DNA from 3 places in the Glycomyces sp. MUSA5-2 genome. Region 1 is predicted to be linked to each of the others. Evidence: predicted binding sites of a transcription regulator. Region 1 holds the regulator's gene; each other region holds the start of a gene.

Evidence for each region. The regulator HrcA, encoded in region 1, represses chaperone genes, less so after heat shock. The targets are predictions, from matches to a motif close to CTTAGCACTCNCNNNNNGNGAGTGCTAAG.
Region 2: a site for HrcA is predicted at 8,374-8,402, ahead of groL (chaperonin GroEL). Genes of this name have one in related genera too.
Region 3: a site for HrcA is predicted at 8,262-8,290, ahead of groES (co-chaperone GroES). Genes of this name have one in related genera too.

Annotation. Positions count from the first base shown of each region.
Region 1 covers NZ_JBAGKG010000013.1:15,812-25,438, reverse strand. Annotated here, with positions in the region: gene WA640_RS26430 (PhoH family protein) at 1-186, opposite strand, end outside; gene WA640_RS26425 (histidine triad nucleotide-binding protein) at 329-682, opposite strand; gene WA640_RS26420 (16S rRNA (uracil(1498)-N(3))-methyltransferase) at 709-1,434, opposite strand; gene WA640_RS26415 (hypothetical protein) at 1,455-1,931, opposite strand; gene dnaJ (molecular chaperone DnaJ) at 2,003-3,139, opposite strand; gene hrcA (heat-inducible transcriptional repressor HrcA) at 3,159-4,175, opposite strand; gene WA640_RS26400 (CapA family protein) at 4,294-5,415, opposite strand; gene hemW (radical SAM family heme chaperone HemW) at 5,616-6,800, opposite strand; gene WA640_RS26390 (enoyl-CoA hydratase-related protein) at 6,819-7,640, shown strand; gene WA640_RS26385 (hypothetical protein) at 7,619-8,473, shown strand; gene WA640_RS26380 (alkaline phosphatase D family protein) at 8,592-9,627, shown strand, end outside.
Region 2 covers NZ_JBAGKG010000011.1:81,773-91,399, forward strand. Annotated here, with positions in the region: gene WA640_RS25290 (glycosyltransferase) at 1-408, opposite strand, end outside; gene WA640_RS25295 (NAD-dependent epimerase/dehydratase family protein) at 511-1,452, opposite strand; gene WA640_RS25300 (AAA family ATPase) at 1,629-3,920, opposite strand; gene WA640_RS25305 (hypothetical protein) at 4,051-4,251, opposite strand; gene WA640_RS25310 (right-handed parallel beta-helix repeat-containing protein) at 4,323-6,221, opposite strand; gene groL (chaperonin GroEL) at 6,619-8,244, opposite strand; gene WA640_RS25320 (hypothetical protein) at 8,479-9,432, opposite strand; gene WA640_RS25325 (peptide MFS transporter) at 9,621-9,627, shown strand, end outside.
Region 3 covers NZ_JBAGKG010000006.1:87,254-96,880, reverse strand. Annotated here, with positions in the region: gene WA640_RS19405 (sulfite exporter TauE/SafE family protein) at 1-189, opposite strand, end outside; gene WA640_RS19400 (GntR family transcriptional regulator) at 351-1,013, opposite strand; gene WA640_RS19395 (acetamidase/formamidase family protein) at 1,084-2,133, shown strand; gene WA640_RS19390 (amidase) at 2,126-3,292, shown strand; gene WA640_RS19385 (helix-turn-helix transcriptional regulator) at 3,374-3,994, opposite strand; gene WA640_RS19380 (ABC-ATPase domain-containing protein) at 4,185-5,918, shown strand; gene groL (chaperonin GroEL) at 6,149-7,777, opposite strand; gene groES (co-chaperone GroES) at 7,834-8,133, opposite strand; gene WA640_RS19365 (class I SAM-dependent methyltransferase) at 8,355-9,509, shown strand; gene WA640_RS19360 (HigA family addiction module antitoxin) at 9,506-9,627, opposite strand, start outside.

The DNA.
Region 1 (9,627 bases):
GTTGATGCCGGTGAGGGTGATGGTGTCCCCGCGCACGTGGAGGTCGACGCCGGGGAAGCGGCGTTCGATGTAGCGCAGGTTCTCGTCGGCGCGGCCCAGCAGTGCCATGAGCGCGCTCTGGTCGCCGACGGTGATCGTGGACGTGATCGTCGAAGAGTTGTTGACGTTGTCAGAGCGGTCGGTCATAGGCTTCGCCGCGAGGGCTGTTCGCCACCTGCTTCCTCAAAAGAGACTTCGAGCGGCCCCTCGGGAGCCGCGGTTTCCATGCCCCAATGGTAGTTCCTGCCTGCGACAAGGGACAGCGGGTAAACGGGGCGGCGGTGTGATTTCATCCCGCCAGCAGCGGTTCGAACGCTTTGCCGCCGAGCACGTGGAAGTGCACGTGGAAGATGGTCTGCCCGGCCTCGGCGCCGGTGTTCGCGAGGAGGTTCCACCCGGTCTCGGCGATGCCCTCCGACTCCGCGACCTCGGTCGCGACGGTCAGGACCTCCGCCGCCAGCTCGGGGTCGGCGGCGGTGAGCTCGGCCGTGTTCGCGTAGTGGTCCTTGGGCATGACCAGGACGTGCACGGGGGCCTTGGGGTACAGGTCGCGGAACGCGAGCACGCGCTCGGTCTCCTTCACCTTCTGGGAAGGGATCTCGCCCGCGGCGAGCTTGCAGAAGATGCAGTCGGTGTCGGTCATCCGGTGATCTTAGGAGGCGCGGCCGGTCACCAGCGGCCGAGGCGGGCCTGGAGGACCGCGAGGGCCGCGGGGCCCGCGGTGGAGGTGCGCAGGACGGTGTCGCCGAGGCGGACCGGCTCGCCGAACTCGGCCAGGGCGGCGAGCTCGTCGGGGCTGATGGAGCCTTCGGGGCCGATGACGAGGGCGATCTCACCGGAGGTGGACAGCGGGACCTGCGAGAGCGGGAGGGTGGCCTCCTCGTGGAGGACGAGGACCTGCGCGGCCGCGCGGAGGCGCTGCACGAGCTGCTTCGTGGTGTGCAGCTCGGCGACGTGCGCGAGGTGGGCGCGGCGGGCCTGCTTGGAGGCCTCGCGGGCGGTCGCGTCCCATTTGGCGCGGGCCTTGTCGCCGCGCGGGCCCTTCCACTGGACGATGGACCGCGATGCGGCCCAGGGGATCACTTCGTCGACGCCGATCTCGGTGAGCATCTGCACGGCGCGCTCGCCCCGGTCGCCCTTGGGGAGGGCCTGGACGACGGTGAGCTTCGGGTCGGGGTCGGGGAGCGTGCGGTTGTCGAGGACGTCGAGGCGCAGGAGCCCGCGCTCGGCGTGGGCGACGCGCGCGGCGGCGACGCCGCCGGAGCCGTCGGCGAGGAGCAGGGTCTCGCCGGGCTGGAGGCGCTGCACGTCGGCGGCGTGGTGCCCTTCGGGGCCGTCGAGGACGTAGTCGCCGGGGGCCGGGAGGGCGTCGACGAGGAAGACCGGATCGCTCACCGGGCCAGTGTAGTGGGCATTCAGCGGGTGAAGTCGACGGCGCGTTCCCAGCGGAGGCGGCCGGTGATCTTGCGGTAGAGGGCCGGGTCGCCGATGCGGCCGAAGGCGTGGTCGAAGCGGCGGCGCGGGAGGTGGACGGGGGCGAGGTCGACCCAGCCGTCCTTGTCGGCGGGCGGGTCCCAGCGGTTCGCGGGGGCGGCGACGCGCCATTCGGCCTCGCGGGGCTCCTGGGTGGTGCATTTGAGGACCCAGTACCCGCGGCCGGAGTAGCCGATGACGAGGACGGGGCGCTCTTTGGAACGGCGCGGCTCGTCCTCGAAGGGCACGTCGGCCAACCAGCGCTCGCCGGTCTGCGGGCCGCCGGGCGGCGGGACCGCGTCGAGGCGGGGGCCGCCCGCGGGAGCGGTGCGGCGGCGCAGGGAGACGACGAGGGCGACGAGGCCCGCGACGACGAGGAGGGCGAGGAGCGCGAGTGCGGTGGGGTCGAGGCTGATCACGGGGCCGGAGTGTAGCGGAGCCCCGCCTCCCGACCGCTGGAGTGGGGGACGGGGCTCGTCAGGCTGGGGGCCTATGCGTGGCCGTTGAACGCGTCGCGCATGCGGCTAAAAAAACCGGATCCGCCTTTGACTTCCTTGATCTCCTCGTCGCGGAGGCTCGCGAGCTTGCGCAGGAGCTCCTCCTGCTCGGCGTCGAGCTTGCTCGGGGTGCGCACGTCGAGTTCGACGTAGAGGTCGCCGCGGGTGCCGCCGCCGCGGAGCTTGGGGACGCCGTGGCCGCGGACCTTCTTGATCGTGCCGGGCTGCGTGCCGGAGGAGACCTCGACTTCGACCTGGTCGTCGAGGGTGTGGATGGTGAGCTTGGTGCCGAGGGCGGCCTGCGTCATGGGGACGCGGACGCGGCAGCGCAGGTCGGAGCCTTCGCGGGTGAAGACCTCGTGGGGCTTCTCGTGGACCTCGACGTACAGGTCGCCGGCGGGGCCGCCGCCGGGGCCGACCTCGCCTTCGCCGGAGAGGCGGATGCGCATGCCGTCCTCGACGCCCGCGGGGACCTTGACGGTGATGCGCCGGCGCGAGCGCACGCGGCCTTCGCCGCCGCACTTGCGGCACGGGTCGGTGATGATCGTGCCGTAGCCGGAGCAGGCCGAGCAGGGGCGCGCGGTGCGGACCTGGCCGAGGATGGTGCGCTGCACGACCTGGACCTCGCCGGAGCCGCCGCACGTGGAGCACGTCTGCGGTTCGCTGGAGCCCTCGGTGCAGGTGCCGTCGCAGGCGTCGCAGAGGATCGCGGTGTCGACGGTGAGCGTGGACTCGGTGCCGAACGCGACCTCTTCGAGGTCGAGGTCGAGGCGCAGGAGCGCGTCGTTGCCGGGCCGGGTGCGCGAGCGGGGGCCGCGGCGGCCGAAGCCGCCCATGGAGCCGCCGAAGAACGCGTCCATGATGTCCTCGAAGCCCATGAACGGGGCCCCGGCGCCGCCCCCCGCGGCGCCGCGCGCGTACGGGTCGCCGCCCGCGTCGACGATCGCCCGCTTCTGGGGGTCCATGAGGACCTCGAAGGCGGCGTTGATCTCCTGGAGGCGCTCCTGCGCGTCGGGTTCGTCGCTGACGTCGGGGTGGTACTTGCGCGCCAGCTTCCGGTACGCCTTCTTCAGCTCGTCCTCGGTCGCGTTGCGCTCGACACCGAGGATGCCGTAGTAGTCCTTAGCCACGTGGATGCTCATCGTCCTGTCAGCGGTTCTGTTCCAAAATCTCTGATACGTACCGGGCGACGGCGCGGACGGCCGCGATCGTGCCCGGGTAGTCCATGCGGGTCGGCCCGAGCACGCCCATGTGCCCGACGACGGAGCCGGGGCCGTACCCGGCAGTGACGACGGTGGCCTCCCGGAAGTCGGCGACCTCGTTCTCGTCGCCGATCCGGACCGTCAGCAGCGCGTTGGAGTCGGCGCGGCCCAGCAGCTGCATGAGCACGACCTCCTCTTCGAGCGCTTCGAGGATGGGCCGCAGGGACCCGGCGAAGAAGTTCCCGTTGCGGGTGAGGTTCGCGGCGCCGGCGACGGCCACGCGCTCCTCGGTGCGGGCGACGACGGAGTCGAGGAGGACGCGGGCCAGCTCGGAGGCGGTGGCGCGCAGTTCGGGGCGGGCGAGCCCGGCGAGTCCGGCGATGATGCGGGGGGCGTCGGCGAGGGCCTTCCCCTGGAGCTGCTCGTTGACGAGGCGGCGCAGGTCGAGGACGTCGTCCTCGGTGAGCTCGGCGGGGACCTCGACGTAGCGCTGCTCGACGCGTCCGGTGTCGGTGATCATGACGAGCATGAGCCGGGTGGGGGTGAGGGACACGAGTTCGAGGTGGCGCACGGAGGAGCGGTTGAGGCTCGGGTACTGGACGACGGCGACCTGGTGCGTGAGCTGGGCGAGGAGGCGCACGGTGCGGGTGACGACGTCGTCGAGGTCGATCGCTTCGGCGAGGAAGCGGTGGACGGCGCGGCGCTCGGCGGCCGAGAGCGGCTTGATCTTGCCGAGGCGGTCGACGAAGAGGCGGTAGCCCTTGGCGGTGGGGATGCGGCCCGCGGAGGTGTGGGGCTGCTGGATGTACCCGGCCTCTTCGAGGTAGGCCATGTCGTTGCGGACGGTGGCGGCGGAGACGCCCAGGGCGTGGCGCTGGGCGACGGCCTTGGAGCCGACGGGCTCCTGGGTCGCCACGTAGTCCTCGACGATGGCGCGCAGCACTTCGAGCTTGCGATCGTCCATCGCCGCCACGTCCCCTCGGTCTCGGTGCCTACTTCGGTCCGGCAGGCCGAGCGGAAGCTCAGTCTGCCGGACTCAAGTTTGGCACTCCCTGTCCAGGAGTGCCAGTGTACGTGGGGGGTCAGACGCCCGGGATGATGAGCGCGCCGTCGTCGGCGACGGTCACGCCGCTGTCGCCGAAGTCGGCGGCCAGCTCGTTGAGGTCGTCGAACGCGCCGTTGTCCTCGTCGATGGTGGGGTAGCCGTCGCCGTTCATGCGGCTGGCCTGGGCCTTGGCGGCGGCGATGGTGCCGTCCTCGCGGATGGTGACCGAGAGGATCGCGGAGCGGCCGAGGGCGCCGTCCATGCTGAAGAGGTTCTGGCCGCCGCCGAAGTTCCCGAGGGAGTAGGCGATGAGCTTGCCGTTGTAGACCTCCATGCCGCGCAGCACGTGCGGGCCGTGGCCGAAGACGAGGTCGGCGCCGGAGTCGATGCAGGTGTGGGCGAAGGCGCGGGTGTCGCCGCGGTCCTCGCCGAGGTAGTTCTCGACGCCTTCGGGGACGTGGCGGTGGTCGGTGCCCTCGGCGCCGAGGTGGGCGGTGGCGACGACGATGTCGGCCTGCTCCTTGGCGGCGGAGACGAGGGCGGCGACGGCGTCGAGGTCGCGGTTGTCGGTGTAGAAGGTGTAGGGCGCGAAGCCGACGAGGCCGACGGTGAGGCCGGACTCGGTCTCGACGAGGGCGACCTCGTCCTTGATGCCGCAGACCTCCATGCCGGCGGCGCGGATGGCGTCCTGGGTCTCGGTGGCGCCGTCGGGTCCGGCGTCCCAGCCGTGGTTGTTGGCCTGGTTGAGGACGTGGAAGCCCGCGTCGGCGAAGACCTGGGCGTAGTCGGAGGGGAGGCGGAAGTAGGTGCAGGCGCCGCCGCCGCACTTGTCGAACTCCAGGGTGGAGAGGGCGCCTTCCATGTTGGCGATGACGACGTCCCCGGTGAGGTTGTCGCGGACGCCGTCGAAGAAGCTGGCGCCGTCGTCGGAGGCCATCTGGTTGGGGTAGGAGCCGGGCATGGTGTCGCCGACGTGGGTGATGGTGATCTCGCGGGGCGGTTCGGGCGAGGGGGATTCGGAGGGGCTCTCCTCGGCGGCGCCCGCGCCGCCGTCGTCCGCCGGGGGCGGCTCCTCCTCGGAGCACGCGGCCAGGGCGAGCCCGGCGAGGGAGGCGGCGAGGACGCCGCGGCGGGTGGCGGCGGGGGATGGCGTGTGCATGGGTGCTCGGGCTCCGGTGTCGAGGATTCAGGGGTCGGGGCCTGGGGGTTCCGTCCGGTACGGGGGACGGGACCTGGTGCCGGGGGTCGGCGCGGCCCGCGTCGGCGCCGTCGGCTGGGGGCCGGCGCGCCGCGACGGCCAACGCGAGGATGGCTCGTCCGTGACGGGCTCAAATCTACGGGGCGCCCGCTCGGGCGTCGTCAGCCGGTGAGGTCTCTCACCACGGCGTCGGCGAGGAGGCGACCGCGGAGCGTGAGGACGAGCCGGTCGTCCCGGATGTCGGCGAGTCCTTCGGCCGCAACGCGTTCAGCGGCGGCCCGGCCCTCGGGGCGCAGCTCGGCGAGGGGGAGGCCGCTGGCGAGGCGGGTGAGCAGGAGCACCCGCTCCAGATAGCGGTCGTCGTCGGTGAGGCGCTCGTGGCCCGCGACGGGCAGGCCCTCCGCGAGGGCGGTCCCGTAGGTGGAGGGGTGCTTGTGGTTCCACCAGCGCACGCCGGGGAGATGGGAGTGGGCGCCGGGACCGGCGCCCCACCAGTGGCCGCCCTCCCAGTACAGGAGGTTGTGTCGGCACCTGGCGGTATCGTTCCTGGCCCAGTTCGAGACCTCGTACCAGGAGAACCCGGCCGCGGAAAGGGCGGCTTCCGCGGCGAGGTAGCGGTCGGCGGCGACGTCGTCGGAGGGCTGCGGCACCCGTCCGGAGCGGATGCGGCGGGCCAGCGCGGTGCCGTCCTCGACGATGAGGGCGTACGCGGAGACGTGGTCGACGCCGGTGTCGACGGCGGCGGCGAGGCTGTCGGCGAAGTCGGCGGCGCTCTCGCCGGGGGTGCCGTAGATCAGGTCGAGGCTGACGTGCTCGAAACCGGCCTTGTGCGCGTGCGAGACGGCGTCGAGGGCCTTCTGCGGGGAGTGCTCGCGGTCGAGGACCTTGAGCACGTGGGAGGCGGTGGACTGCATGCCGACCGACAGGCGGGTGAAGCCGCCGTCGTGGAGTTCGGCGAGGTAGTCGGCGTCGATCGACTCGGGGTTGGCCTCGGTGGTGGCCTCGTAGCCGTCGGCGAGCCCGAACTCGCGGTCGATCTCGGCGAGGATCGAGGCGAGGTCGGCGGCGCTCAGGAGCGTGGGCGTGCCGCCGCCGAAGAAGACGGTGTCGACCTTCGGGCGCGTGTCGAAGCGTGCAGCCGCGGAGCGGATCTCGCTGCGCACGATCGCGGCGTAGGTGTCGCGGGAGACGCCCGCGCCCAGCTCGGAGGCGGTGTAGGTGTTGAAGTCGCAGTATCCGCAGCGCGAGACGCAGAACGGGACGTGGACGTAGAACCCGAATCCGGCGCTCCCGGCGGAGGGGTCGGCGGCGGCCGCGGCGATGTCGGTTGCGGGACTGGTGGACACCCTGTCTACGGTACTTGCGTGAACGGCAACGACGCTCTCATCAAGTACCGCGCGGACCTGAACGTGGCCTCGATTACCCTCGACGCCCCGCAGCGGCGCAATGCGCTCTCGACTCGCATGATCGGCGAGCTGCGCGAGGCCATCGCCGAGGCGGTGGCGGACCCGGTCGTGCGGGTCATCGTGATCGACCACTCCGGGCCGGTGTTCTGCGCGGGCGCGGACCTGAAGGAGTCTGCGGCGGCGACGCGGCTCGAAGACCTTCCGGCGGCGCACCTGGCCGAGCTGCTCGCCGACATCTGCGAGGCGCCGAAACCGGTGGTCGCGGCCGCGGGCGGCGGCGCGAAGGGCGGCGGCATGGGCCTGCTCGCGGCGGCCGACCTCGTGGTCGCGGCCCACAACGCGCCGATGGCGTTCAGCGAGGTCCGGCTCGGCGTCGTCCCGGCCGTGATCGCGCCGGTCGTGGCGCGCAAGCTCGACGCGGGCCTGATGCGGCGGCTGTTCCTCACCGGGGAGTCGTTCGACGCGGTGCAGGCGTCCTCGTGGGGCCTGGTGACGCGGGCGGTCGTGCCCGACGCGCTCGCGAAGCACCAGGGGGAGCTGGTCGAGAGCCTGGTCGCGGGCGGCCCGTCGGCCCAGGCGGGGATCAAAGTGCTCACGGCCACACCGGATCTGCGGGAGCGGCTGCGGGAGGCGGCGGCACTGACGGCCGAGTACTTCTTCGCCGAAGAGGGGCGCGAAGGGGTCCGTTCGTTCATTGAGAAGCGACCGGCTTCTTGGGTAGGCTTACCAGCCGCCGACCGACCTGATCGGAGTCTCCCGTGCGCGCACTCCTGGCCCTGACCTCGCTGCTCGCGGCGCTCGTGCTCGCGGGCTGCACCGAAGAAGCACGGGACGCCCTGCGCCCCAGCCAGACCGGCTGCTACTTCACCACCGGCCTCGGGGAGGCCCACCTGACCTCGGAGCAGGCGGCGAACGCGGCGACGATCAGTGCGGTCGGGCTGCGCGACGGCATGGACGAGCGGGCCGTGGCCGTGGCGATCACCACGGCGATGCAGGAGTCGGAGCTGAAGAACGTCGAGTACGGCCACGACGACTCCCTGGGCCTGTTCCAGCAGCGCCCGAGCATGGGGTGGGGCTCCGAGGAGGAGCTCATGGACCCCGTCTACGCCTCGTTCAAGTTCTACGAGAAGCTGCGCCGCACCGACGGCTGGGAGGACATGACGCTCGCCGAGGCCGCGCAGGCCGTCCAGGTGAGCGCCTACCCGGACCTGTACGAGCAGTGGGAGGAGGACGCGACGGTGATCGCCGCGGTCTTCGCCGGGGGCAAGGAGGGCGGCATCGGCTGCGTCAGGGGGAACGCCCCCGAGGTGACGGCGGACCCTGAGCTGCTCGCGGAGGCGTTCGAGTACCATTGGGGCGCAGAAGTGTCCGAAGTGGACGGCACGACGGTCGTGGTCGACCCGAGCGACGCCGCCGAGGGCTGGAACCGGGCCGCTTGGGCGGTGGCCAGGTCCTACGACTACTCGATCGCCAGCGTCGCGTACGGCGGCATGGTCTGGGCCGCAGGAGAGGACGGCTGGACCGAACCGAACGCGGAGGAGGACGGCGAGGACGCGGTCGCCGTCGCGAACGACAGCCACGCCGCCGTCATCATCACCTTCGCCGCCGCCTGAGCAGAGTTCCGCCCCGGTTCACCGGCGCGTCGTCCGCGCGTTCCGGGCAATCCACGCTCACTTGCTGGGCTGTACGGGTCACAAACCCGCTCAACTCCCCCCGAAGCGAGGCCATACCATGCGCATGTCGCGCCGCATCCTGCTCGCGTCCACCGGCGCCGCCGCCGCGACCGCGGTCCCCGCCGCGGCCTGGGCCGAGACGAGGATCCACCCGACGCTCACCGCCGACCCGTTCACCCTCGGCGTCGCCTCGGGCGACCCCGAGCCCGACGGCGTGGTCCTGTGGACCCGCCTCGCGCTGAACCCCCTCGCCGAAGACGGCTTCGGCGGCATGCCGAACGGCGTCTTCGACGTCAAGTGGGAGGTCGCCAAGGACGAGCGCTTCCGCCACCGCGTCGCCTCCGGGCACGTCGAGACCGCCGCCGAGGTCGGCTACAGCGTCCACATCGAAGTCGACGGGCTCGAACCGGCCCGGGAGTACTACTACCGCTTCAAGACCGGCCGCTGGGCGTCCCCGGTCGGGCGGACCCTCACCGCGCCCTCGCGCCGCTCCATGCCGAACGAGCTGCGCATGTCGTTCGCGTCCTGCTCCCAGTACGAGCACGGCTACTTCACCGCCTACCGCCACCTCGCCGAGTCGCACCCCGACCTCATCCTCCACCTCGGCGACTACCAGTACGAGTACAAGGCGGGCGTCTACAACTCCCCCGACGGGAACGTGCGCGACCACGAAGGGCCCGAGACCGTCACGCTCGCGACCTACCGCCAGCGCCACGCCCAGTACAAGGCCGACGCCGACCTCCAGGCCGCGCACCTCGTCGCGCCGTGGCTGGTGATCTGGGACGACCACGAGACCGAGAACAACTGGGCCGACGAGGTTCCGGAGGTCGGCTCGGACACCCCCGACCACGACGCGTTCCTGGCCCGCCGCGCAGCGGCGTTCCAGGCGTACTGGGAGAACATGCCGCTGCGCCGCAGCTCCGTGCCCGACGGCATCGACATGCAGCTGTACCGGCGGGTCCGGTGGGGGCGACTGGCGAACTTCCACATGCTCGACACGCGCCAGTACCGCGACGACCAGGCGTGCGGCGACGGGACGCAGAGCAACTGCGCCGACGCGTGGGACGAGTCGCGCACCATCACCGGTGCGGACC
Region 2 (9,627 bases), on a different contig from region 1:
GATCGCGTCGTCGTCGTCGAGGCGGGTGGTGAGGACCCAGCCCCGCTTGCGGGCCTTGGCCTCCGCGCGGACCCAGGCCGCGAGATCGGGCACGAAGTCGCGCTTGAGCTCGGTCTCGGCGATCCGGATCCAGGGGCGGCCCTCGGCCATGCCGTCGAGGCGCTTGCGGGCCTCGGGCGGCATGTCGCGGTCGACCCCGATCACCCAGACGAAGTCGCGGTCGGCCTGGGCGTCGAGCGAGGCGAGCGTCAGGTGCTCCATCATGAGCTGCCGGTAGGCGAACCACTGCTCGTCGAACACGCCGATCCCGTGGCGGGTGGCGATGACGTGCAGGAACTCCTTGGACCGCGGGGCGGCGCGGCGCAGGCGGCGCTTGATCGAAGCCGGGACGAGAGGCGACAGGCGCATGGGCTCACTTCCTCTGGGCGGGAGCGTGACTATGCCGTGAGAACGCCCCGGGGCCGTGGCCGGTTGCCGGCACCCGGGTGAACGGTCCGCGAACTCCTGATGTCACGCGGCGAGGCGGCGGCGCCACCACTCCAGGGTCTCGGCCAGCGCGGTGTCGGTGTCGGTCGGCTTGTCGCCGAACGTGTCGGTGAAGTCCTGCGACTCCATGACGTACGGTCCGTCCCACTGGTGGCGGGTCTCGGCCATGCCCTTCATGGCGGGCGCGGCGATGCCGACGACGTGGATGAGGAACCACCAGGGCATCCTGCCGACGCGGACGGGGCCGCGGCCGAGGAGGCGGGCCATGGCGTCGATCATCTCGCGCTGGGAGGCGGCCGGGGCGGTGGGGACGTGCCAGGGGCGGCCCCAGGCGCGGTCGTCGCCGCCGAGGCGGATGAGGGCGCGGGCGACGTCGGGGATGTAGGTGAAGGAGTGGGGCGCGTCGGGGTCGCCGAGGACGCTGACGCCCTTGCCTTCGACGACGGGGCGGACGATGCGCTCGCCGAGCATGGCGTCGGCGAGGGCGCCGGGGCCGAAGTAGTCGGAGCCGCGGGCCTCGGTGAAGCGGAGGTCGCCGCTGTCGTGGAGGGCCATGGCGTCGTTCCACATCTTGATGCGGATCTGGCCCTTGTGGCCGGGGGACTTGAGCGGGGTGCGCTCGGTCATGGGGGCGGTGACGGGGCCGTAGACGTACAGGTTCCCGGTGTTGACGAGGCCGGCGCCGTGGGCCTTGGCGGCGGCGAGGATCGCGGCGAACATGGGCGGCCACTCGTCGGCCCACTGGTGGTACCCGGCGGGGTTGGCGCAGTTGTAGATGACGTCGGCGCCCTTGGTGGCGGCGGTGAGGGCGGCGGCGTCGCGGGCGTCGACCTTGACGTGCTCGATGCCGGGCTGCGAGGGCCCGCCGGAGCGGCTGAGAACGCGCACGCGCTCCCCGCGCTCGGCGAGGAGGCCCGCGACGGTGGAGCCGATCTGGCCTTTGCCGAGGATGACGTGGTCGGTCATTGGGAGATCCCTTCTCGCATTCGAGAGCGGTGCTCTCTGTTGAGATCAACGATCGCACACTCCTGCCGAAAATGCAAGAGCAGTGCTCTCGAATTTTGACGGGTGCTCTCGCTGTGCCGCTCGCACACGCGACGGACGGCCGCACCGAGCCGGTGCGGCCGTCCGTCCTCGGGTCGCTATCCCTCGCGGTTCTGGGCGTAGTTCTCCAGGTACTCCAGCTGCTCGGGGTCGAGGCTGGGCCGGACCCGCTCCATGGCCTGCTCGACGTGACCGGCGGTGACGATGCTCGCGTCGAGGGACTCGCGCATCGCGGTGAGGGCGGCCTCCCGGACGAGCGCGGCGCAGTCGGCGGCGGAGTAGAGCCACAGCTCGTCGGCGACGGCGTCGAGGTCGACGTCCTCGGCGAAGGGCACGTTCTTCGCGTTGGCGCGCAGGATGTCCGCGCGCCCGCGCGCGTCGGGCGGCGGCACGTAGACGAGGCGCTCCAGGCGGCCGGGGCGCAGGAGCGCCGGGTCGATCATGTCGGGGCGGTTGGTGGCGCCGACGACCACGACGTCGCGCAGGGCCTCGGCGCCGTCGAGCTCGGTGAGGAGCGCGGCGACCACGCGGTCGGCGGTGCCGCCGTCGGTCCCGGCCCCGCGGACCGGCGCGAGGGCGTCGAGCTCGTCGAAGAACATGAGGGTGGGGCTGGCCTGGCGGGCGCGGCGGAAGAGCTCGCGCACGTTCTTCTCGGACTCGCCGACCCACTTGTTCAGCAGCTCGGACCCCTTGACGCTCATGACGTTCGCATGGCCCTCCCCCGCGACCGCGCGCACGATGTAGGTCTTCCCGCAGCCGGGCGGGCCGTACAGGAGGATGCCGCGCGGGGCCTCGATGCCCAGGCGCGTGAACGCGTCCGGGTACGTGAGGGGCCACAGGACGGTCTCGGTGAGGGTCTGCTTCAGGTCCTCCATGCCGCCGACGTCGGCGAGGGTGAGCCCGCCCAGCTCGACCGAGTCCCCGGCGAGGCTGGTGGGCCGCACCGATTCGAGGGCGCCGTCGAAGTCGGCGATCTGAAGCGCGGTGGCCCCGCCGTCCTTGGCGCGCAGGGCCGCCCGCACCCCGGCCTCGCGGACCATGACCGCGAGGTCGGAGGCGACGTAGCCGGGGGCGCGGTGGGCGACCGCTTCGAGCTTGACGTCCTCGGCCACCTTCATCGAGCGGGTGAAGTACACGAGGAGGTCGCGGCGGGCCTCGGCGTCGGGCATGGGCACGACGACCTCGTGCTCCAGGCGCGAGCGCAGTGTCGGGTCCACATCCTCGACGCGCGCGGTCGTGCAGACCACGGCGTGCTCGCCGGGTTCGGCGAGGACCTCCTCGACGAGGCGGGCGAACATGGTGCCCAACGGGGTCCGGCGCCCGGCGGGCGCGAGGTGCTCGACGCCGCGGACGAGCAGCACCCCGGGGACCGCGAGCGCGGCGACGGCCGAGCGGAGCCGGTCGGCCGCGGCGTTCGCCTCCAGGGCCGCGAGGTCGGAGCCGGAGACCTCGCTGACGCGCGCGCCGACCGCCTCGGCGACCGAGCGGACGATCGTGGCCTTCCCGGCGCCCGACGGGCCCGAGACGAGCACGCCCAGGGCCATGTCGGTGCCGACGACCTTGAGGACTTCGCGGTGGTTGAAGCCCAGGTCGAGGAGTTCGCGCAGCTCCTCGGCGGGGATCTTCGCGCCCGCGAGCTCGTCGTACGGGATCGGGGCGACGCCCGGGACGGCTTGCGGCGCAGGCGTATTCGACAGCGGCGCCTGCGACTCGGTGCGCGGCCGGGCCGCGCTCGCGGTGCCGCCGTAGGAGACCGGCATGCGTTCGGCGGTGCGGCCGGCGGGCAGCGGCAGGTCCGAGGGGAGGTCCGCGGCGGCGCGCGTGGCGCCGACCCACTCGACGCGGGTGTCGGAGGTGATCATCGCGCCGCGGGCCGGGTCGGCCTCGACCACGTTGAGCACCATGGTGGTCCAGCCCATGCCGAGGGTGTTGTTGAGCGTGCGGCGGGTCGCGGTGACCGCGTCGCGCGCGGAGGAGCCGAGCTCGATCGGCAGCAGCGACACGTCGTCGCCCTCGCACACGACCTTCGACAGCAGCGCGAGCCGCAGCGTGTCCGGGTCGACCACGGCGACCGCGGACGCCGGGCCCGACAGGACCACCCGGTCGGCGGCGGTGAGGGCGACCGGCGCGAGGCGCACGGGGTCGCCGTCGCGGGCGCCGATGTTGCCGAGCGTCAGGTCGTCGGCGTAGAGGGCGCGGCGGGACGCGTACCGGTCGGCTTCGAGGGCGATCGCGGCGGTCGTGCGCCTCCCGGTGATCCCGACGGCGTCGCCGGGGCGCAGGCCCAGGGCGGTGAGGGCCTCGGGGTGGAGGCGGACGATGCCGCGCCGCGCGTCGAGCGCGGCGCGGGCGCGGGTGGCGGTCAGAGTGAGGGTACCGGCGGTGGTCACGCGGCCCAGCCTATTACGGCCCGGCGCCGATCGGCGACGCTCGCCTCCGGCCCCCGAGGTCGGGGGTGTCGGTTCACCGACGCCCCCGGCTTCAAAGGTGCCAGCGGGGTGCGACAGTCGACTGGTGTGGCTACTCCTCGGCGGGGGTGAGGTCCATGCGGTAGACCGTGGCGCCGTCCTCGACGAGGATCGCGACCGCGGCCCCCTGGTCGGCGAACTCGCGCCACCGCTCGCCCAGCCACGACTCCGCGTCGCCCTGGCTGCCCAGGTCGCTGTCGGGGGTTTCGATGGCGTTGCCGTCGGCGTCTTCGAGCTTCCAGGTCCAAGTCATGGGGCAACAGTACGCGATCGGGCGGTGCGCCGGTTCCGTGAATCCGCTCGGGTTTTCCACAGTCGGGGCGCTCACCAGTCCCAGCGGTCGTTCACCGGGGCGGTCACCGGAGTGCGCTCGACCTGCACCGGCTCCTCCCCGCGGCGGCGGGGCCCGAAGGCCGCGCCGAGCGCGAACAGCGTCCACAAGGGCAGGAGCCCGAGCCACAGCCACGCCGGGGACACCGGCATCGGCGCGAGCGTCACCACCCCGCGGTCGATCGCGTCGAGCACCGCGATCCCGCCCACGATCACCGTGAACCCGCCGAGGAACCGCACCCCCGACCGGAACCACGACCGCCCCGCCAGCAGCCACCCGCCGCCCCACAGCGCCACCGCGAGCGCCTCGTAGTCGGCGCGGCCCGACCAGACCGCGAGCACGAACAGCAGCGCCCCGCACCCGGTCGCGATGGCCGAGAACGTCATCGCCCCCGCCCGCGGCGGGTTCGGCGACCGCGCGGCGCCGAGCCACCCCGCGCCCGCGAGGAACAGCAGCACCGCGGCGAACGCCACGGCCGTCTGGAATTCGAGCCGGTCGGTGAACCGCGCTCCGAGCCAGTCGCACGTCGCCGACAGGTCGCCCGAGTCCCCGAGCCCGCACTCCCACACCTTCAAGGTGCGCAGCGGGTCTCCGGCGATGCGCGCGACGTCGCCGCCGCACGCGGGGAGCACCGAGGGAGTCGTGCGGTGCGTGCCGGACTCGTCGAAGCAGGTCGCGGCGCCGGTGCCGTCCCACCACACGTCGAGGCGGTTGCGGTGCTTCGCGCCGTCCTCGCGGAAGCCGTAGACGTTGCCGCTGAACGTGTTCCGGTCCCCGCCGAGCCCCGCCTCCTGGCCCGGTCTGCCCCAGGCGGCGACGCCCGCGGTCTGCTGGTTCCAGATCCGGTTCTCGGCGACCGCGGTGCCGGTGCCGTTCGCGATGAGCACGCCGACCCCGGCGGGGTAGGTGCGGTCGGGGCACAGGACCCCGCCGGTCCAGTCGCGCTGGGCCGCATCGGTCTCGCAGGCGGCGGTGCCGAGGAGGCTGTAGTGGTCGGCGTTGTTGCCGTAGACGACGTTGTCGCTGACGTCGATCTCGGCGGCAGGCCCGGAGTCGGCGATGACGAGCCCGGTCGTGTTGCCGTGCAGGCGGTTCCCGACGGCGCTGGCGGTGGTGTCGGTGCCGCGGATCTCGATCCCCGCGGCGTTCCCGGTGGCCTCGCAGCCGATCACGTGGGCGCTGGAGTTCTCGATGAGGACCCCGGCGGTGTCGGCGGCCTCGGCGCGGCAGTCGCGGACCTCGACGCCGGAGGAGTCGGCGACGTGGATGCCCGCGCCGTCGCTCTGGAACGCGCCGACCTCGTCGAGCATCGCGCTTTCGACGGCGGTGAGCCGCAGGGCGGCGCCGCGGGCCTGGCCGAAGGCGACGCCCTTGATGTAGAGGCCGGAGGCGGCGTGGGCGGTGAGGACGGCGTCGGCGGCGAAGTGCGCGGAGACCTGCACGTCGTCGGGGCTGTCGCCGACGCCCTCGATCTGGAGGCCGGCGGTCTCGACGACGATCGTGGCGTCGACGGTGTAGTGGCCGGGGAGGATCTGGATGCGCGCGTCGGGTTCCGCGGCGGCGATGGCGGCGGGCAGGTCGCGGTAGCCGTCGGCGAGGCAGTCCTCCTGGAGGCGCTCGTTGGCGATGCGCTCGCTGTAGACGACGCCTTCGTTGCGCTCGGCGAAGTCCTCGGCGTCGTCGGTGCACACGAGGAGGAGGGGGCCGTCCTCGCGGTACGCGGGCGCGTCGGGCTCGGGGACGGCGGGGAACGGGTCGGGCTCGGCGAGGCGCGACTCGGTGGCGGTGCCGCCGACGTAGCAGGTGAAGACGAGCACGGCGAGCACGCCGGTCATGAACGCCAGCGCGGCGAGGCGCCGATCGGAGCGGTGCGGGCGGGGTGCGGGGGACACGTGCAAAGGTTAGCCCGCGTCGCACACGGTGTGAAGAGCCGCGAATCGGCTGGGCCGCAAACATTTCGGGCGTTGAAAGCTTAGGCCCGTAATACCATCCCTAGCCCCCACCCACCCAGAGGGGACCGTAGGCGCCAGGTTGCCATCCGGGTCCGACAAAAACGGGCCCTCGCGGGCCCCGTGTCACCCGATCGGGGGTGGTCGCTCTCGCCACCGCTCCCGCCGGTGCGGGCGTCGCGGCATACCGCCCGTGGTTGGGGCGGTATGCCGCTTGCGCAGCGGCTGCGCCGTCTGCACTGGAGGCCAGTACAGAGAAAGGGAGAACCTCTCACTTTACAGTGAGGGGTCCTCCCCTGCAGTACTCAGTCGGCCCGAGTAAGCAGTCCCGAAGGGCTGCTTACATCATGCCGCCCATGTCGCCCATGCCGCCGCCGGCGGCGCCGGCGCCTTCCTTCTCCGGGGCGTCGGCGACGACGGCCTCGGTGGTGAGGAACAGCGCGGCGATCGACGCGGCGTTCTGGAGCGCCGAGCGGGTCACCTTGGCCGGGTCGGGGATGCCCGCGGCGAGCATGTCGACGTACTCGCCGGAGTCGGCGTTGAGGCCGTGGCCCGCAGGCAGGCCCTTGACCTTCTCCACCACGACGCCGCCTTCGAGGCCGGCGTTCTCGGCGATCGCGCGGAGCGGCGCGCCGAGCGAGCGGCGGACGATCTCCACACCGGTGGCCTCGTCGCCCTCGGCCTCGACCTTCTCGAACGCCGAGTCGGCCTGGGCGAGCGCGGTGCCGCCGCCGGGGAGGATGCCCTCTTCCACGGCCGCCTTGGCGTTGCGCACGGCGTCCTCGACGCGGTGCTTGCGCTCCTTCAGCTCGACCTCGGTGGCCGCGCCGACCTTGATGACGGCGACGCCGCCGGCCAGGCGCGCGAGGCGCTCCTGGAGCTTCTCGCGGTCGTAGTCGGAGTCGGAGTTCTCGATCTCGGCGCGGATCTGGTTGATCCGGCCCTGGATCGCGTCCTCGTCGCCGCCGCCGTCGACGATGATGGTGTCGTCCTTGGTGATGACGACCTTGCGGGCCTGGCCCAGCAGGGACAGGTCGGTGTTCTCCAGCTTGAGGCCGAGCTCCTCGGAGATGACCTGGCCGCCGGTGAGGATGGCGATGTCGCCGAGCATGGCCTTGCGGCGGTCGCCGAAGCCGGGGGCCTTGACGGCGGCCGACTTGAAGATGCCGCGGATCTTGTTGACCACCAGGGTCGGGAGGGCCTCGCCGTCCACGTCCTCGGCGATGATCAGGAGCGGCTTGCCGGTCTGGGTGACCTTCTCCAGGGTCGGCAGGAGGTCCTTGACCGCGGAGATCTTCTGGTTCGCGACGAGGATGTACGGCTCTTCGAGCACGGCCTCCATGCGGTCCTGGTCGGTCACGAAGTAACCGGACAGGTAGCCCTTGTCGAAGCGCATGCCCTCGGTCAGTTCGAGGTCGAGGCCGAAGGTGTTCGACTCCTCGACGGTGATGACGCCTTCCTTGCCGACCTTCTCCATCGCCTCGGCGATGATGGCGCCGACGGTGGCGTCGCCCGCGGAGATGGACGCGGTGTTCGCGATCTGCTCCTCGGTGTCGACCTCCTTGGCGCTGGCCTGGAGGTGCTCGACGACGGCCGCGACGGCCTTCTCGATGCCCTTCTTGATGCCGATCGGGTTGGCGCCGGCGGCGACCGCGCGGAGGCCTTCCTTCACGAGGGCCTGCGCGAGCACGGTGGCGGTGGTGGTGCCGTCGCCCGCGACGTCGTCGGTCTTCTTGGCGACCTCCTTGACGAGCTCGGCGCCGATCTTCTCGTAGGGGTCCTCCAGCTCGATCTCCTTGGCGACGGACACGCCGTCGTTGGTGATCGTGGGGGCGCCCCACTTCTTGTCCAGCACGACGTTGCGGCCCTTCGGGCCGAGGGTCACCTTGACGGCCTCCGCGAGGGTGTTCAAGCCCCGCTCCAGCCCGCGGCGAGCCTCCTCGTCGAATGCGATCATCTTCGCCATGTGGATGGCTTCCTTTCGGATAACGTTCGTCGGTCGACGGTGAGGCGGCATACCCGCGACGGTAGGCCCAGAGGACCCGACCACCTCATCGCGTGTTTAGCACTCCCCAGCGGCGAGTGCCAAATCAGTTGTAGCACTCTCGCCGTGAGAGTGCCAATCCGGGGCACGGAACCAGTGGTGGAAAGCGCGGACGCCGGGGCGGGTGCCCCGGCGTCCACTGCACGGCATCGATCCTTACGGGGTCGGCGAGGGCGATCCGGGGTGGCCGGGCTCGCCGGGGCCGGTGTATTCGCCGGGGGCCGCCGCGCCCGAGGCCTCCGCGGACAGGGACGTGGCCGAGAGCGGCTCGGTGCGCCCGCGCAGCCACGCGTACGTGCACAGGGACGCCGACAGGACCCAGATCATCGGGGCCAGGAGCAGCAGCGCCATGACCGCCTCGGTGACGACGGTGAGGATCGCGGCGAGCCAGCCCGCGAAGACCGCGTGCCACACGCCCGCCAGGAGCAGGCCGATGATCGCGATGAGGATGTTGGCGGCGATGGCGACGAGCACGACGATGCACAGGCGCCCGAGCGCGGGCCAGAACGCCGAGTGCGTCAGCTGGATCGACCGGCCGTAGGGGCTGCGGCGGGCCTCGAAGACCGCCGCGGGGGCCATGAGGCTGAGCGCGAAGATCGCCCACAGGCCGGGCAGGACGCACAGGACCAGGCCCGCGACGATGGTGACCCAGGCGAGCAGCAGCCACAGGAAGAACTTCCCGCCGCGCTTGAACCCGAAGGAGAACGCCTCGCCGAGGGAGAGGAAGCCCCCGGCGGCCTCGGCCGCGGCGGTGCGCACGGCGCCGAGGACCGCCGAGCCGGAGACGTACAGGACCGCGAGGCCGAGGACCAGGCCGATGAACCCGGCGAGGACGCCGGGCGAGTACTCGCGCACGAACGTCCCCCAGTCGGTGACGGCCACGTCCGTGTCGGGGGTGCGCACGTTGTTGTTGTAGGCGCCGAGGATCCAGCGCGGCAGGACCACGCCGATCAGGAGGATGAGGCCGACCGAGCGCCAGGAGCGCTGGACGACGTCGAGCGAGGCGTGCCACCAGCCCTCGAACGTGTCGGTGACGAGCGGGTCGCCGCCGGAGAAGCGGCCGGACGGCTCGTCGGTCGGGCCGGGGTTCCAGTAAGGATCGTCGCTCATAGGGCGGATCGTAGTCCAGGCAACCGTGCATATCAGACAAATGACCGCACCGCATCCGTTCGGTGACGCCCGTTTCGTCCGTTCCCGCCGCCTGCACGCCCGCGACCGGTTAGCGTCGGCAGGTGTCGGCGCCGGTCGCGCCGGGTACCAGAGTGCGCAGTGCAGCGCCGAGACACGGGAGGACCGAGATGTCCC
Region 3 (9,627 bases), on a different contig from region 1:
GAGGGCGAAGGCGTTGCCGGCGTAGCCGGGCCACACGGACACGGCGTTGGTGACGGTGGCCGGGACGGGCGGGAGCCCGATCGCGAGCAGCGCCGGGAACGTCAGGAGGCTGCCGCCTCCGGCGATGGCGTTGCACAGGCCCGCGCCGAATCCGGCGGCGACGAGCAGGGCGAGGTGCTGAGGGTCCATGGGTTCCTTCCGGGAGCGGCGGAACCCATCGTATACAACTGTTCGCGAGGATGCTTCTAGGGCGTTCAGGGGGTAGAGGTGGACGGCCGTCCCCAGCCCCCACCCTCCCAGAGGGGACCGTAGCGCCCAGGTTTGCGCGGGGGTGCGACAGAAACGGCCCCTCAGGCCGGAATGTCACCCGATCGGGCGCGCCTGCGGTAGGCGGTGGTGGCCCGCACGATGTGCCGGCCGAGGAGGGCCGAGGCGCGGTCGGCGTCCCCGGCGGACAGGGCCGCGAGGATCTCCTCGTGCTCGCGCCAGGAGTCCTCGGCGCGGAGGGTCAGGCCGACCGCGTAGACCCAGGCGATCTTCTGGCTGAGCTGGCGGATCATCTGGCCGAGGACCTCCGAGCCGGAGGCCTCGGCGATCACCTCGTGGAAGCGGGAGTTCAGGCGCGGGACCTCTTCTAGGCGGCCCTCGCGGACCGCGTCCCAGCCGAGGTTCACCAGCTCCTTGAGGCGCCCGAGCTGCTCGGGGGTGCGGTTGCGGGCGGCGCGCGCGGCGCACATCGGCTCGATCACCGAGCGCAGCTCCAGCAGGTCCTCGGCCTCGGCCTCGCTCAGCTCCTTCACGAAGACCCCGACATAGGGCTTGGCCTCGACGAACCCTTCCGCTTCGAGGACGCGCAGGGCCTCGCGGACGGGCACGCGGGAGACGCCGTAGCGCGCCGCGAGGGCCTCCTCGGTGAGCCGCTCGCCGGGGGCGAACACGCCCCGGATGATGTCCTCGCGGACGGCGCGGACCGCCTCCTGCGGCGCGCGGCGCGGCCCCTTGTCCCCAGCCATGAGATCCTCCACTACGATCAGGCCACCATTGTCGTATACATCCCCTCGCCCCTGGAACGCGGTGCCGCCCATGACGCTCCTCCAGCCGCTCGCCGACTACGACGGCGCCGACCACTACCTGCCGTCCCGGCCCGACACGGTCCAGTGGGGGCGCCTCCCGAACGCCGCCGCCGCTCCGGTCCTGAAGGTCCGGTCCGGCGACACGGTCTGCTTCGACACCGTCAGTCATGAAGGGCTCCTTGAAGACCAGGGCGGGGACCCGGCGGCGTTCTTCGGCGCCAACGGGATCGGCGAAGTGCTCCAGGACGCGGCGCGGATCGCCCGCGAGTGCGTGCGGGAACCGGACGCCGGGCCGCACGTCGTCACCGGGCCGGTGCAGGTCGCCGGGGCCGAACCCGGCGACGTCCTCGAAGTGGAAGTGCTGCAACTGGAGCGGCGGGCCCCGTACGGGGTGGTCTCCAACCGGCACGGCCGCGGCGCGCTCCCCGGGGAGTACCCGCAGGAGGAGGGGACCGTCAGCACCGTCGCCACGGTCGACGACCGCGGGCGCGGCGTCCTCCCCGTCGGCGACGGCAGGTCGCTGCGGTTCCCGCTCGCGCCGTTCCTCGGGATCATGGGCACCGCGCCCGCCACGGAGGCGCCGGTCCACTCGGTGCCGCCGGGCCCGCACGGCGGGAACCTCGACATCCGGCTCCTCGGACCCGGCGCGAAGCTGTACCTGCCGGTGGCCGTGCCCGGCGCCTCGTTCTACACCGGCGACCCGCACTTCTCGCAGGGCGACGGGGAGGTCGCGCTCACCGCGTTCGAGGCGCCGCTGCGCGCCACCCTGCGGTTGACGGTGCACTCGGACCCGGCGGTGAGGAGACTCGCCGCCGCCCTTGGCGGCCCGTACGCCGAGACCGGGGAACACTGGATCACGACGGGACTCGACGAGGACCTCGACGAAGCGGTCCGCAAAGCCGTGCGCGCGTCCCTGGTGTTCCTGCGGGAGCGCCACGGCGTCCCCGGGCCCGTCGCGCTCGCGTACCTGAGCGCGGCCGTCGACGTGCGGATCTCGCAGGTCGTCGACCTCGTCAAAGGCGCCCACGTCACGCTGCCCAAGGAGTTGGATCTTGACTGACCCGTTCATCGCCCTCGTGGACGACACCGGAGGACCTGGGCCGCTCGAAGGGCTCCGGCTCGCCGTCAAGGACCTGTTCGATCTGGCCGGGACGCCTACGGGCGCAGGCAATCCGCGGTGGCTGGAGACGCACGTGCCGCCGGAGGAGGACGCGGAGGCCGTCGCGCGGCTGCGCGCGGCGGGCGCAAGGGTCGTGGGGAAGACGATCACCGACGAGCTCGCGTGGAGCCTGAACGGCTCGAACTTCCACTACGGGGTCCCCGAGAACCCGGCCGCGCCCGGGCGCGTGCCGGGCGGGTCGTCGTCGGGGTCGGCGTCGGCGGTCGCGCTGGGGCTGGCGGACATCGGGCTCGGCACGGACACCGGCGGGTCGATCCGGGTGCCCGCGTCGTACTGCGGGCTGTGGGGGCTGCGGCCGACGCATGAACGCGTGAGTCTGCAAGGGGCCGTGCCGCTCGCGCCGACGTTCGACACCGCGGGCGTGCTCACGAGGGACGCGCACACGCTGCGCCTGGCGATGCAGGTGCTCCTGGAGGAGCCGGTCGAGGACCACGCGCCGATCCGGAGGCTCTTGGCGCCCAGCGACATCTGGGAGGAGATCGCGCCCGCGACGCGCGCGGCCGTGATGCCGGCGGTCGAGGCGCTCGGGCTCGAAGTGGACACCGCGCCGTTCTTCGACGACCCGCAGTTCGGCCTCGTGCACGAGGCCGCGCCGAAGGTCGCGCCGCTGGAGAGCGCCAGGCGCGCGTACGCGACGCTCCAGGCGTGGGAGGCATGGCAGGCCCACGGCGCGTGGATCGAGGCGTCCCGGCCCGAGTTCGGGCCGGGCGTCAAGGCGCGCTTCGCGAACGCGGCGAAGCTCACCAGCGCCGACGTGACGCGGGCGCAGCGGGTCCGCAGCGGCGTGGTGGCGCTGGTCAGGGACCGGCTCCCCGAGGGCACCGCGCTCGCGATCCCCGCCGCGCCCGGCCCCGCGCCGCGCATCGGGGAGGAGCCCGACCGCGAGGCCATCGTGCGCTTGACGTGCATCGCCGGGCTCGCCGGTGCCCCCGGTCTCGCCCTTCCGGCCGGGCTGGTCGAGGACCTGCCCGTCGGTCTTCAGCTCGTCGCCACTCCGGGAGGCGACGAGGTCCTTCTGGCGCTTGCCGATCGGGACTGAGCCCCGCGGGGGTCCTGCCGGTTCCCCGCTGCGGCGCCGCTCCCGCCGGGGCGCCGCGGTTCAGTCCTCAGTAGACGGTGGCTAGCAGACGAGCCCCGAGCGGAAGGCCTCGGCCACCGCGTGGGCCCGGTCGCGCGCGCCGAGCTTGCGGAACATGCGCCGCGCGTGGGTCTTGACGGTGTCCTCGGAGACGAACAGGTCGCGTCCGATCTCGGCGTTGGACTTGCCCTCCGACATGCCGCGGAGGACCTGGAGCTCGCGCTCGGTCAGCTTCATCCCCTGGAGGGTCGAGCGCTGCCGCGGGACGGTCTCGGTGACGCGCTGGAGGCTCGGGGAGGCGAACATGATCGCCTGCGCGAGGGCGACCAGGAGGTCGTCGGAGTTGTTGGACGGCGTGCGGATGACGCCCCTGGCGCCCGCGGCCACGACCATCGCGGCGGTACGGGGGTCCGCCGCGCCGGACAGGAGGACCCCGGTGCGCGGGGAGCGGGCGCGGACGGTCTTGACGAACTTGACCGGGTCCGGGGCGGCGAGCGCGACGTCCACGAGCACCACGTCCACCTGGCGGCGGCCGAGTTCGAGGAACAGCTCGGGCGATCCCTCGACCGACTTGACCGCCTGCGCCAGGCCCATGCGGGTCGCGCAGGCCGAGATCTTCTGTCCGGCTTGAGGAGTCTTAACACAGACCAGTACGGTTCTCACTTTGTTCTACCTTTCGGTGCGGTAGGCCGTGCGTGTCTCTCTACATCCAGCACGCAGGCGGTCCGCCGCCATGACGCGAGTTCGCGCGAATTTTTCGAGTGACTTTTCGAGGATTCCGGGAAGAGGCGTGGACGCATGGTGTTCGGGTTCGCTGACGCGAATACCTCGACCCTGATGGGAAACTGGGGGCATGACACAGCGAAGAGGCGGACGACAGCACCGGGCCGAGTCCCGCGATTTTGGTGATCATCGTTCACATCCACCTCGCCATGACCTGTCTAACGAACTAACGGCCCTGGAAGGTACGAGTTACGGGCGATATAAATCCCTGCGTGGCAAATGGTGGACAGGTCAGGCGATTCTCGACATTTTGAAAGTCCAGTCGGATCCGTTCGCCCCGCCGAGCCGGGTCGAGCTGTCCTTCGACGCCGAGGCCGCGGACCTCCTGCCCGAGTGGCACGCCACCCCCGAGCGGCGCCGGGCCCTCGCGGTGCTCCTCGCCAAGCGCTTCAAGAAGGCCTGTCCGACAAGGGACCTGCGGATCGACGCGGGCGGCCAGGAGATCCTGCGGCGGGCGTCGTGCCAGGTCGGGGAGGACGGCTCGGTCGTGTTCCGCCTCGGCGCGCAGTTCCCCGGGCACGGGCGGCGCATCGCCGGGCGGCAGGCCGCGCGGCTGCTGTGCGAGGACCTGCCGGACGCGGCGGACGACGCGCTCGCCGTCGGCGAGGAGGAGGCGGGCGTGTGGACGCGTCACGCCGATGACGTTGCGGCCCTGCGGAAGCAGGTGTCGGATTCCGGACTCGTGGCGTTCGTCGCCGACGGGTCGATGCTCGCGCGCAGGTCCGGAGTGGACGACCGGCCGATGGAGTCCGGGGTGCCGTTCCGGTCCCCCGACTCGCTCGCGGTCGAGGTGGAGCTGCCGCACGCGGGGACGGTGCGCGGCATGGGGATCGCGCCGGGCGTGACGCTCATCGTCGGCGGCGGCTTCCACGGGAAGTCGACCCTGCTGCGGGCCTTGGAGTCCGGGGTGTGGGACCACGTCCCCGGCGACGGGCGCGACCTCGTCGTCGCCGATCGGTCGACGGTGAAGGTCCGGGCCGAGGACGGGCGCGCGGTCACCGGCGTCGACGTCCACGCGTTCGTCGACCACCTGCCTTCGGGGGACGACACGCGGCGCTTCTCGACCGAGAACGCCTCCGGGTCCACCTCGCAGGCCGCCGCGATCGTCGAGTCGCTCGAAGCCGGTGCGCGCGTGCTGCTCATCGACGAGGACACGGCCGCGACGAACCTCATGATCCGCGACGCGCGCATGCAGGAGCTCGTGGCGAAGGACCGCGAGCCGCTCACGCCGCTCGTCGACGTGGTGCGGTCGATGGCCGACGAGCACGGCGTCGCGGTGGTCCTGGTCATGGGCGGGTCCGGCGACTACATGGACGTCGCCGACCGGGTCGTGCTCATGGACGCGTACGTCCCCGAGGACGTCACCGAGCGCGCGAAGGCATTGGCGGCCAAGCCGACCGGGCGGCGCGTCGAAGCGGAGGGGTTCCGGATGCCGCGCTCGCGCGTGATCGACGCGCGGTCGGTGTCCTCGGAGTCGCGCGGGAAGCAGAAGATCCGCGCCGACGACACCGACGGGCTGCGGTTCGGGGAGTCCGAGATCGACGTGCGCGCCGTCGAGCAGATCACCGACCACTCGATGACCGCCGGGATCGGGTACGCGATCGAGGCCGCGGTGCGGCAGGGCTGGATCGACGGAAAGGCGACCGTGGCGGAGGCGCTGGACCGCCTGGAGGCCGCGTTGGACGCGGAGGGCCAGGAGTTGCTGCTGCGGGTGCGGGACGCGGACTTCGCGGTGCCCAGGCGGTTCGAGGTGGCCGCGGTGCTCAACCGGATGCGGGAGCTGCGGGTGCGGCAGGACGTGTAACGCCTTGAAACAGGCGTAAAAGTGCCTTCGCGGCTCCGATCCCCAAAGGCCGCGAAGGCTCTTGAACTCTATCGGTTTCCCGACAGCGGCGCGACAAACTGTCGGGATGTTGACACTTGCGGTTCCACGGGCGTCCAGAACCCCGGACCCCGCCGCCGGGCACGCGGAAGGGCCGCCGACATCGTCGGCGGCCCTTGTCGTATTCGCTTGTCGCTCAGGCGAAGCCCGGACTAGTGCGAGTGCCCGTGGCCGTGGGAGTGGCCGTGCCCGGCCTCCTCCTGCTCCTCCTCGGGCTTGTCCACGATCGTCACCTCGGTGGTGAGCGCGAGGCCCACGATCGAGGCGGCGTTCAGGACCGCGTTGCGGGTGACCTTCACCGGGTCGGGGATGCCGGCCGAGACCAGGTCCTCGTAGGTGTCGGTGGCCGCGTTCCAGCCCTCGCGCCAGCCCTTGCCCGCGACCGCGTTGACGACCACGTCGCCCGACTCGCCCGCGTTCGCGGCGATCTGGCGCAGCGGCTCCGACAGGGCCGCCTCGACGATCTTGAGGCCGATGCGGGCCTCCGGGTCGGCCAGCTCGACCTTGTCGAGGGCCGCGATCGCGTGGACCAGGGCCGCGCCGCCGCCGGCGACGATGCCCTCCTCAACCGCGGCCTTGGTCGCGTTGACGGCGTCCTCGATGCGGTGCTTGCGCTCCTTCAGCTCGACCTCGGTGGCCGCGCCGACCTGGATGACGGCGACGCCGCCGGAGAGCTTCGCGAGGCGCTCCTCCAGCTTCTCGCGGTCCCAGGACGACTCGGTCGTGGAGGCCTGCTGCTTGATCTGCGCGATCCGGGCGTCGACCTCGTCGCGCTCCCCGGCGCCGTCCACGATCGTGGTGGCGTCCTTGGAGACGGTGACGCGGCGCGCGCGGCCCAGGTGCGACAGGTCGGCCTGCTTGAGGTCGAGGCCGATCTCCGAGGAGACCACCTCGGCGCCCGTCAGGGTCGCGATGTCGCCCAGGATCGCCTTGCGGCGGTCGCCGAAGGCCGGGGCCTTGACGGCGCACACGCGCAGCGTCCCGCGCAGGGCGTTCACCGTCAGGGTCGCGAGGGCCTGGCCCTCGACGTCCTCGGCGATGATGAGCAGCGGCTTCGAGGTCTCGATGACCTTCTCCAGCACCGGCAGCAGCTCCTCGATCGAGGAGACCTTCGCGTTGGTGATGAGGATGTACGGGTCCTCGAAGACCGTCTGGCGCGAGTCCTGGTCGTTGATGAAGTTCGGGGAGATGAAGCCCTTGTCGAACTGCATGCCCTCGGTGACTTCGAGGACCGTCTCCAGGCTGGAGCCGTCCTCGACCGAGATGACGCCCTCGGCGCCGACGACGTCCATCGCCTTCGCGATGAGCTCGCCGATCTCCGGGTCCTGCGCCGACACGGCCGCGACCTGCGCGATGTGCTCGTGGTCGGAGATCTCGATGGCCTGGCGCAGCAGCTCCTCGGACACGGCGTTCGCCGCGGCCTCGATGCCCTTGCGGATCGCGATCGGGTTGCCCCCGGCCGTGACCGCCTTGATGCCCGCGCGGCTCATCTTCTGCGCCAGCACGGTCGCCGTGGTCGTGCCGTCGCCCGCGACGTCGTTCGTCTTCGTGGCGACTTCCTTGACCAGCTGCGCGCCGAGGTTGGCGTACGGGTCCGCGAGCTCGATCTCCTTGGCGATCGTCACGCCGTCGTTGGTGATCAGCGGCGCACCGAAGGAGCGCTGGAGGACCACGTTGCGGCCCTTCGGACCCAGCGTGACCTTCACGGTGTCGGCGAGGTGGTCGATGCCGTGCAGCAGGTTCTGCCGCGCGTCCTCGGCGAAGTTGAGAATCTTCGGCATTGGTTCCCTTTCCTAGGAACGCGGACGGGCCCTCTGGCGAGGGCCCGGGGCGCGTTCTACTGCTCGACGACCGCGAGGACGTCGCGCGAGGACAGGACGAGGTACTCCTCGCCGTTGTACTTGACCTCGGTGCCGCCGTACTTGGAGTAGATGACCACGTCGCCGACCTTGACATCGATCGGGAGGCGGTTGCCCTTGTCGTCGAAGGCGCCCGGGCCCACGGCGAGGACGGTGCCCTCCTGGGGCTTCTCCTTGGCCGTGTCCGGGATGACGATGCCGGAAGCGGTGGTGGTCTCGGCCTCGTTCGCCTGGACCACGATGCGGTCGCCCAGCGGCTTGATGGCAGCCTTGCTCACTTGGTTTCTCCAAACGCGTGTTCACTACGGATGTCCGCCACGACAGCGCGGGTCTCGTCGTCGCGGGTGCCGAGGCACCGGCCCGTGGCTGGCACTCTCTCGGCGAGAGTGCCAAGGCGATCATAGCGCTTAGCAATCTCGCCCTGCGAGTGCTAAGGCCGACGTTAGTTCGTGCAGGTGGGGGCGTCAACACCGGGTCTCGCACGTCATACCATTGACTTGTGGAACCGAGCCTGCCCGAAGCCCTCCTGACCGACCCCGGGCTCCAGGCCCGCGCCGCCAAGGCCCTCGCGCACGACGGCGACCGCGCCCCGCTCACCCTCCGCAAAGCCGGCGTCGAACCAGCCCTCGCCGCCGCGGCCCTGACCCTCGCCGACCTCCGCCGCCACGCCCGCCCGAAGTTCGGCGACCTCGCGGACCGCCTCTACTTCACCCGGGCGGGCCTGGAGCAGGCCACGCGCTGGCCGGTGGCGGTGCGCCGGGCGGCCCGCTTCGCGGCGTCCGCCGGTGAGGTCACCGACCTGTGCTGCGGCCTGGGCACCGAAGCCTTGGCCTTCGCGCAGGCGGGCTTGGAGGTCGAAGCGATCGAACTAGACCAGGCAACTGCGGACTACGCGAAGGCGAACACCGAAGCCCTCGATCTGCCGGTCCGGGTGACCGTGGCCGACGCCCTCCAAACCCCCCTCGCCGAATCCGCCTTCGCGGACCCGGCCCGCCGCTCCGGCGGCACCCGCAACTTCAACCCCGCCGACTACTCGCCGTCGCTGGACCCCCTCCTCACCCGCCTCCGCACCACCCGCTTCGCCGCCGTGAAACTCGGCCCCGGCATCTCCCACGACTGGATCCCCGAAGGCGCCGAAGCCGAATGGGTCTCGGTCGACCGCGACGTCGTCGAGGCCTGCCTATGGCTGGGAGAAGCCGCCCAGACCCCCCGCCGGGCGAGCCTCCTGAAATCCGGGACGTGGCACGAACTGACAGGCACCGGCCAGGAACGAGCCGAGGTAGGCGCAGTGGCCGACTACCTCTACGAGCCCGACGGAGCCGTCATCCGGGCGGGCCTGATAGCCGAACTGGCGGAAGACCTCAACGCCCACATGGGAAGCGAGGACATCGCCTACCTCTACGGCGACACGCTCACCGAAACCCCGTTCGCGAGGGTCTGGAAAGTGGAGGAGGTCTGGCCCCTCCACCCCAAGAAACTCAAACCCCTCCTCGCCGAACGAGGAATAGGCCGCCTCACCATCAAGCAACGGGGCACCGGCATCGACCCGGCAACCCTCAGAAAGCAACTCAAACTCAAAGGCCCCGAAGAAGCCACCCTCGTAGCAACCCGCCTCGCAGGCGCCCACGTGGCAATCCTCTGCTCCGAGGCCTAGGCGGCGGCGAACGGCTTGATCTGGCGGAGGTCGTTGGCGAGGCGGTCGCGTTCGATTTCGAGGTCGTAGCGGTTCTGGAGGTTCATCCAGAACCGGTCCGAGGTGCCGAAGTATCGCG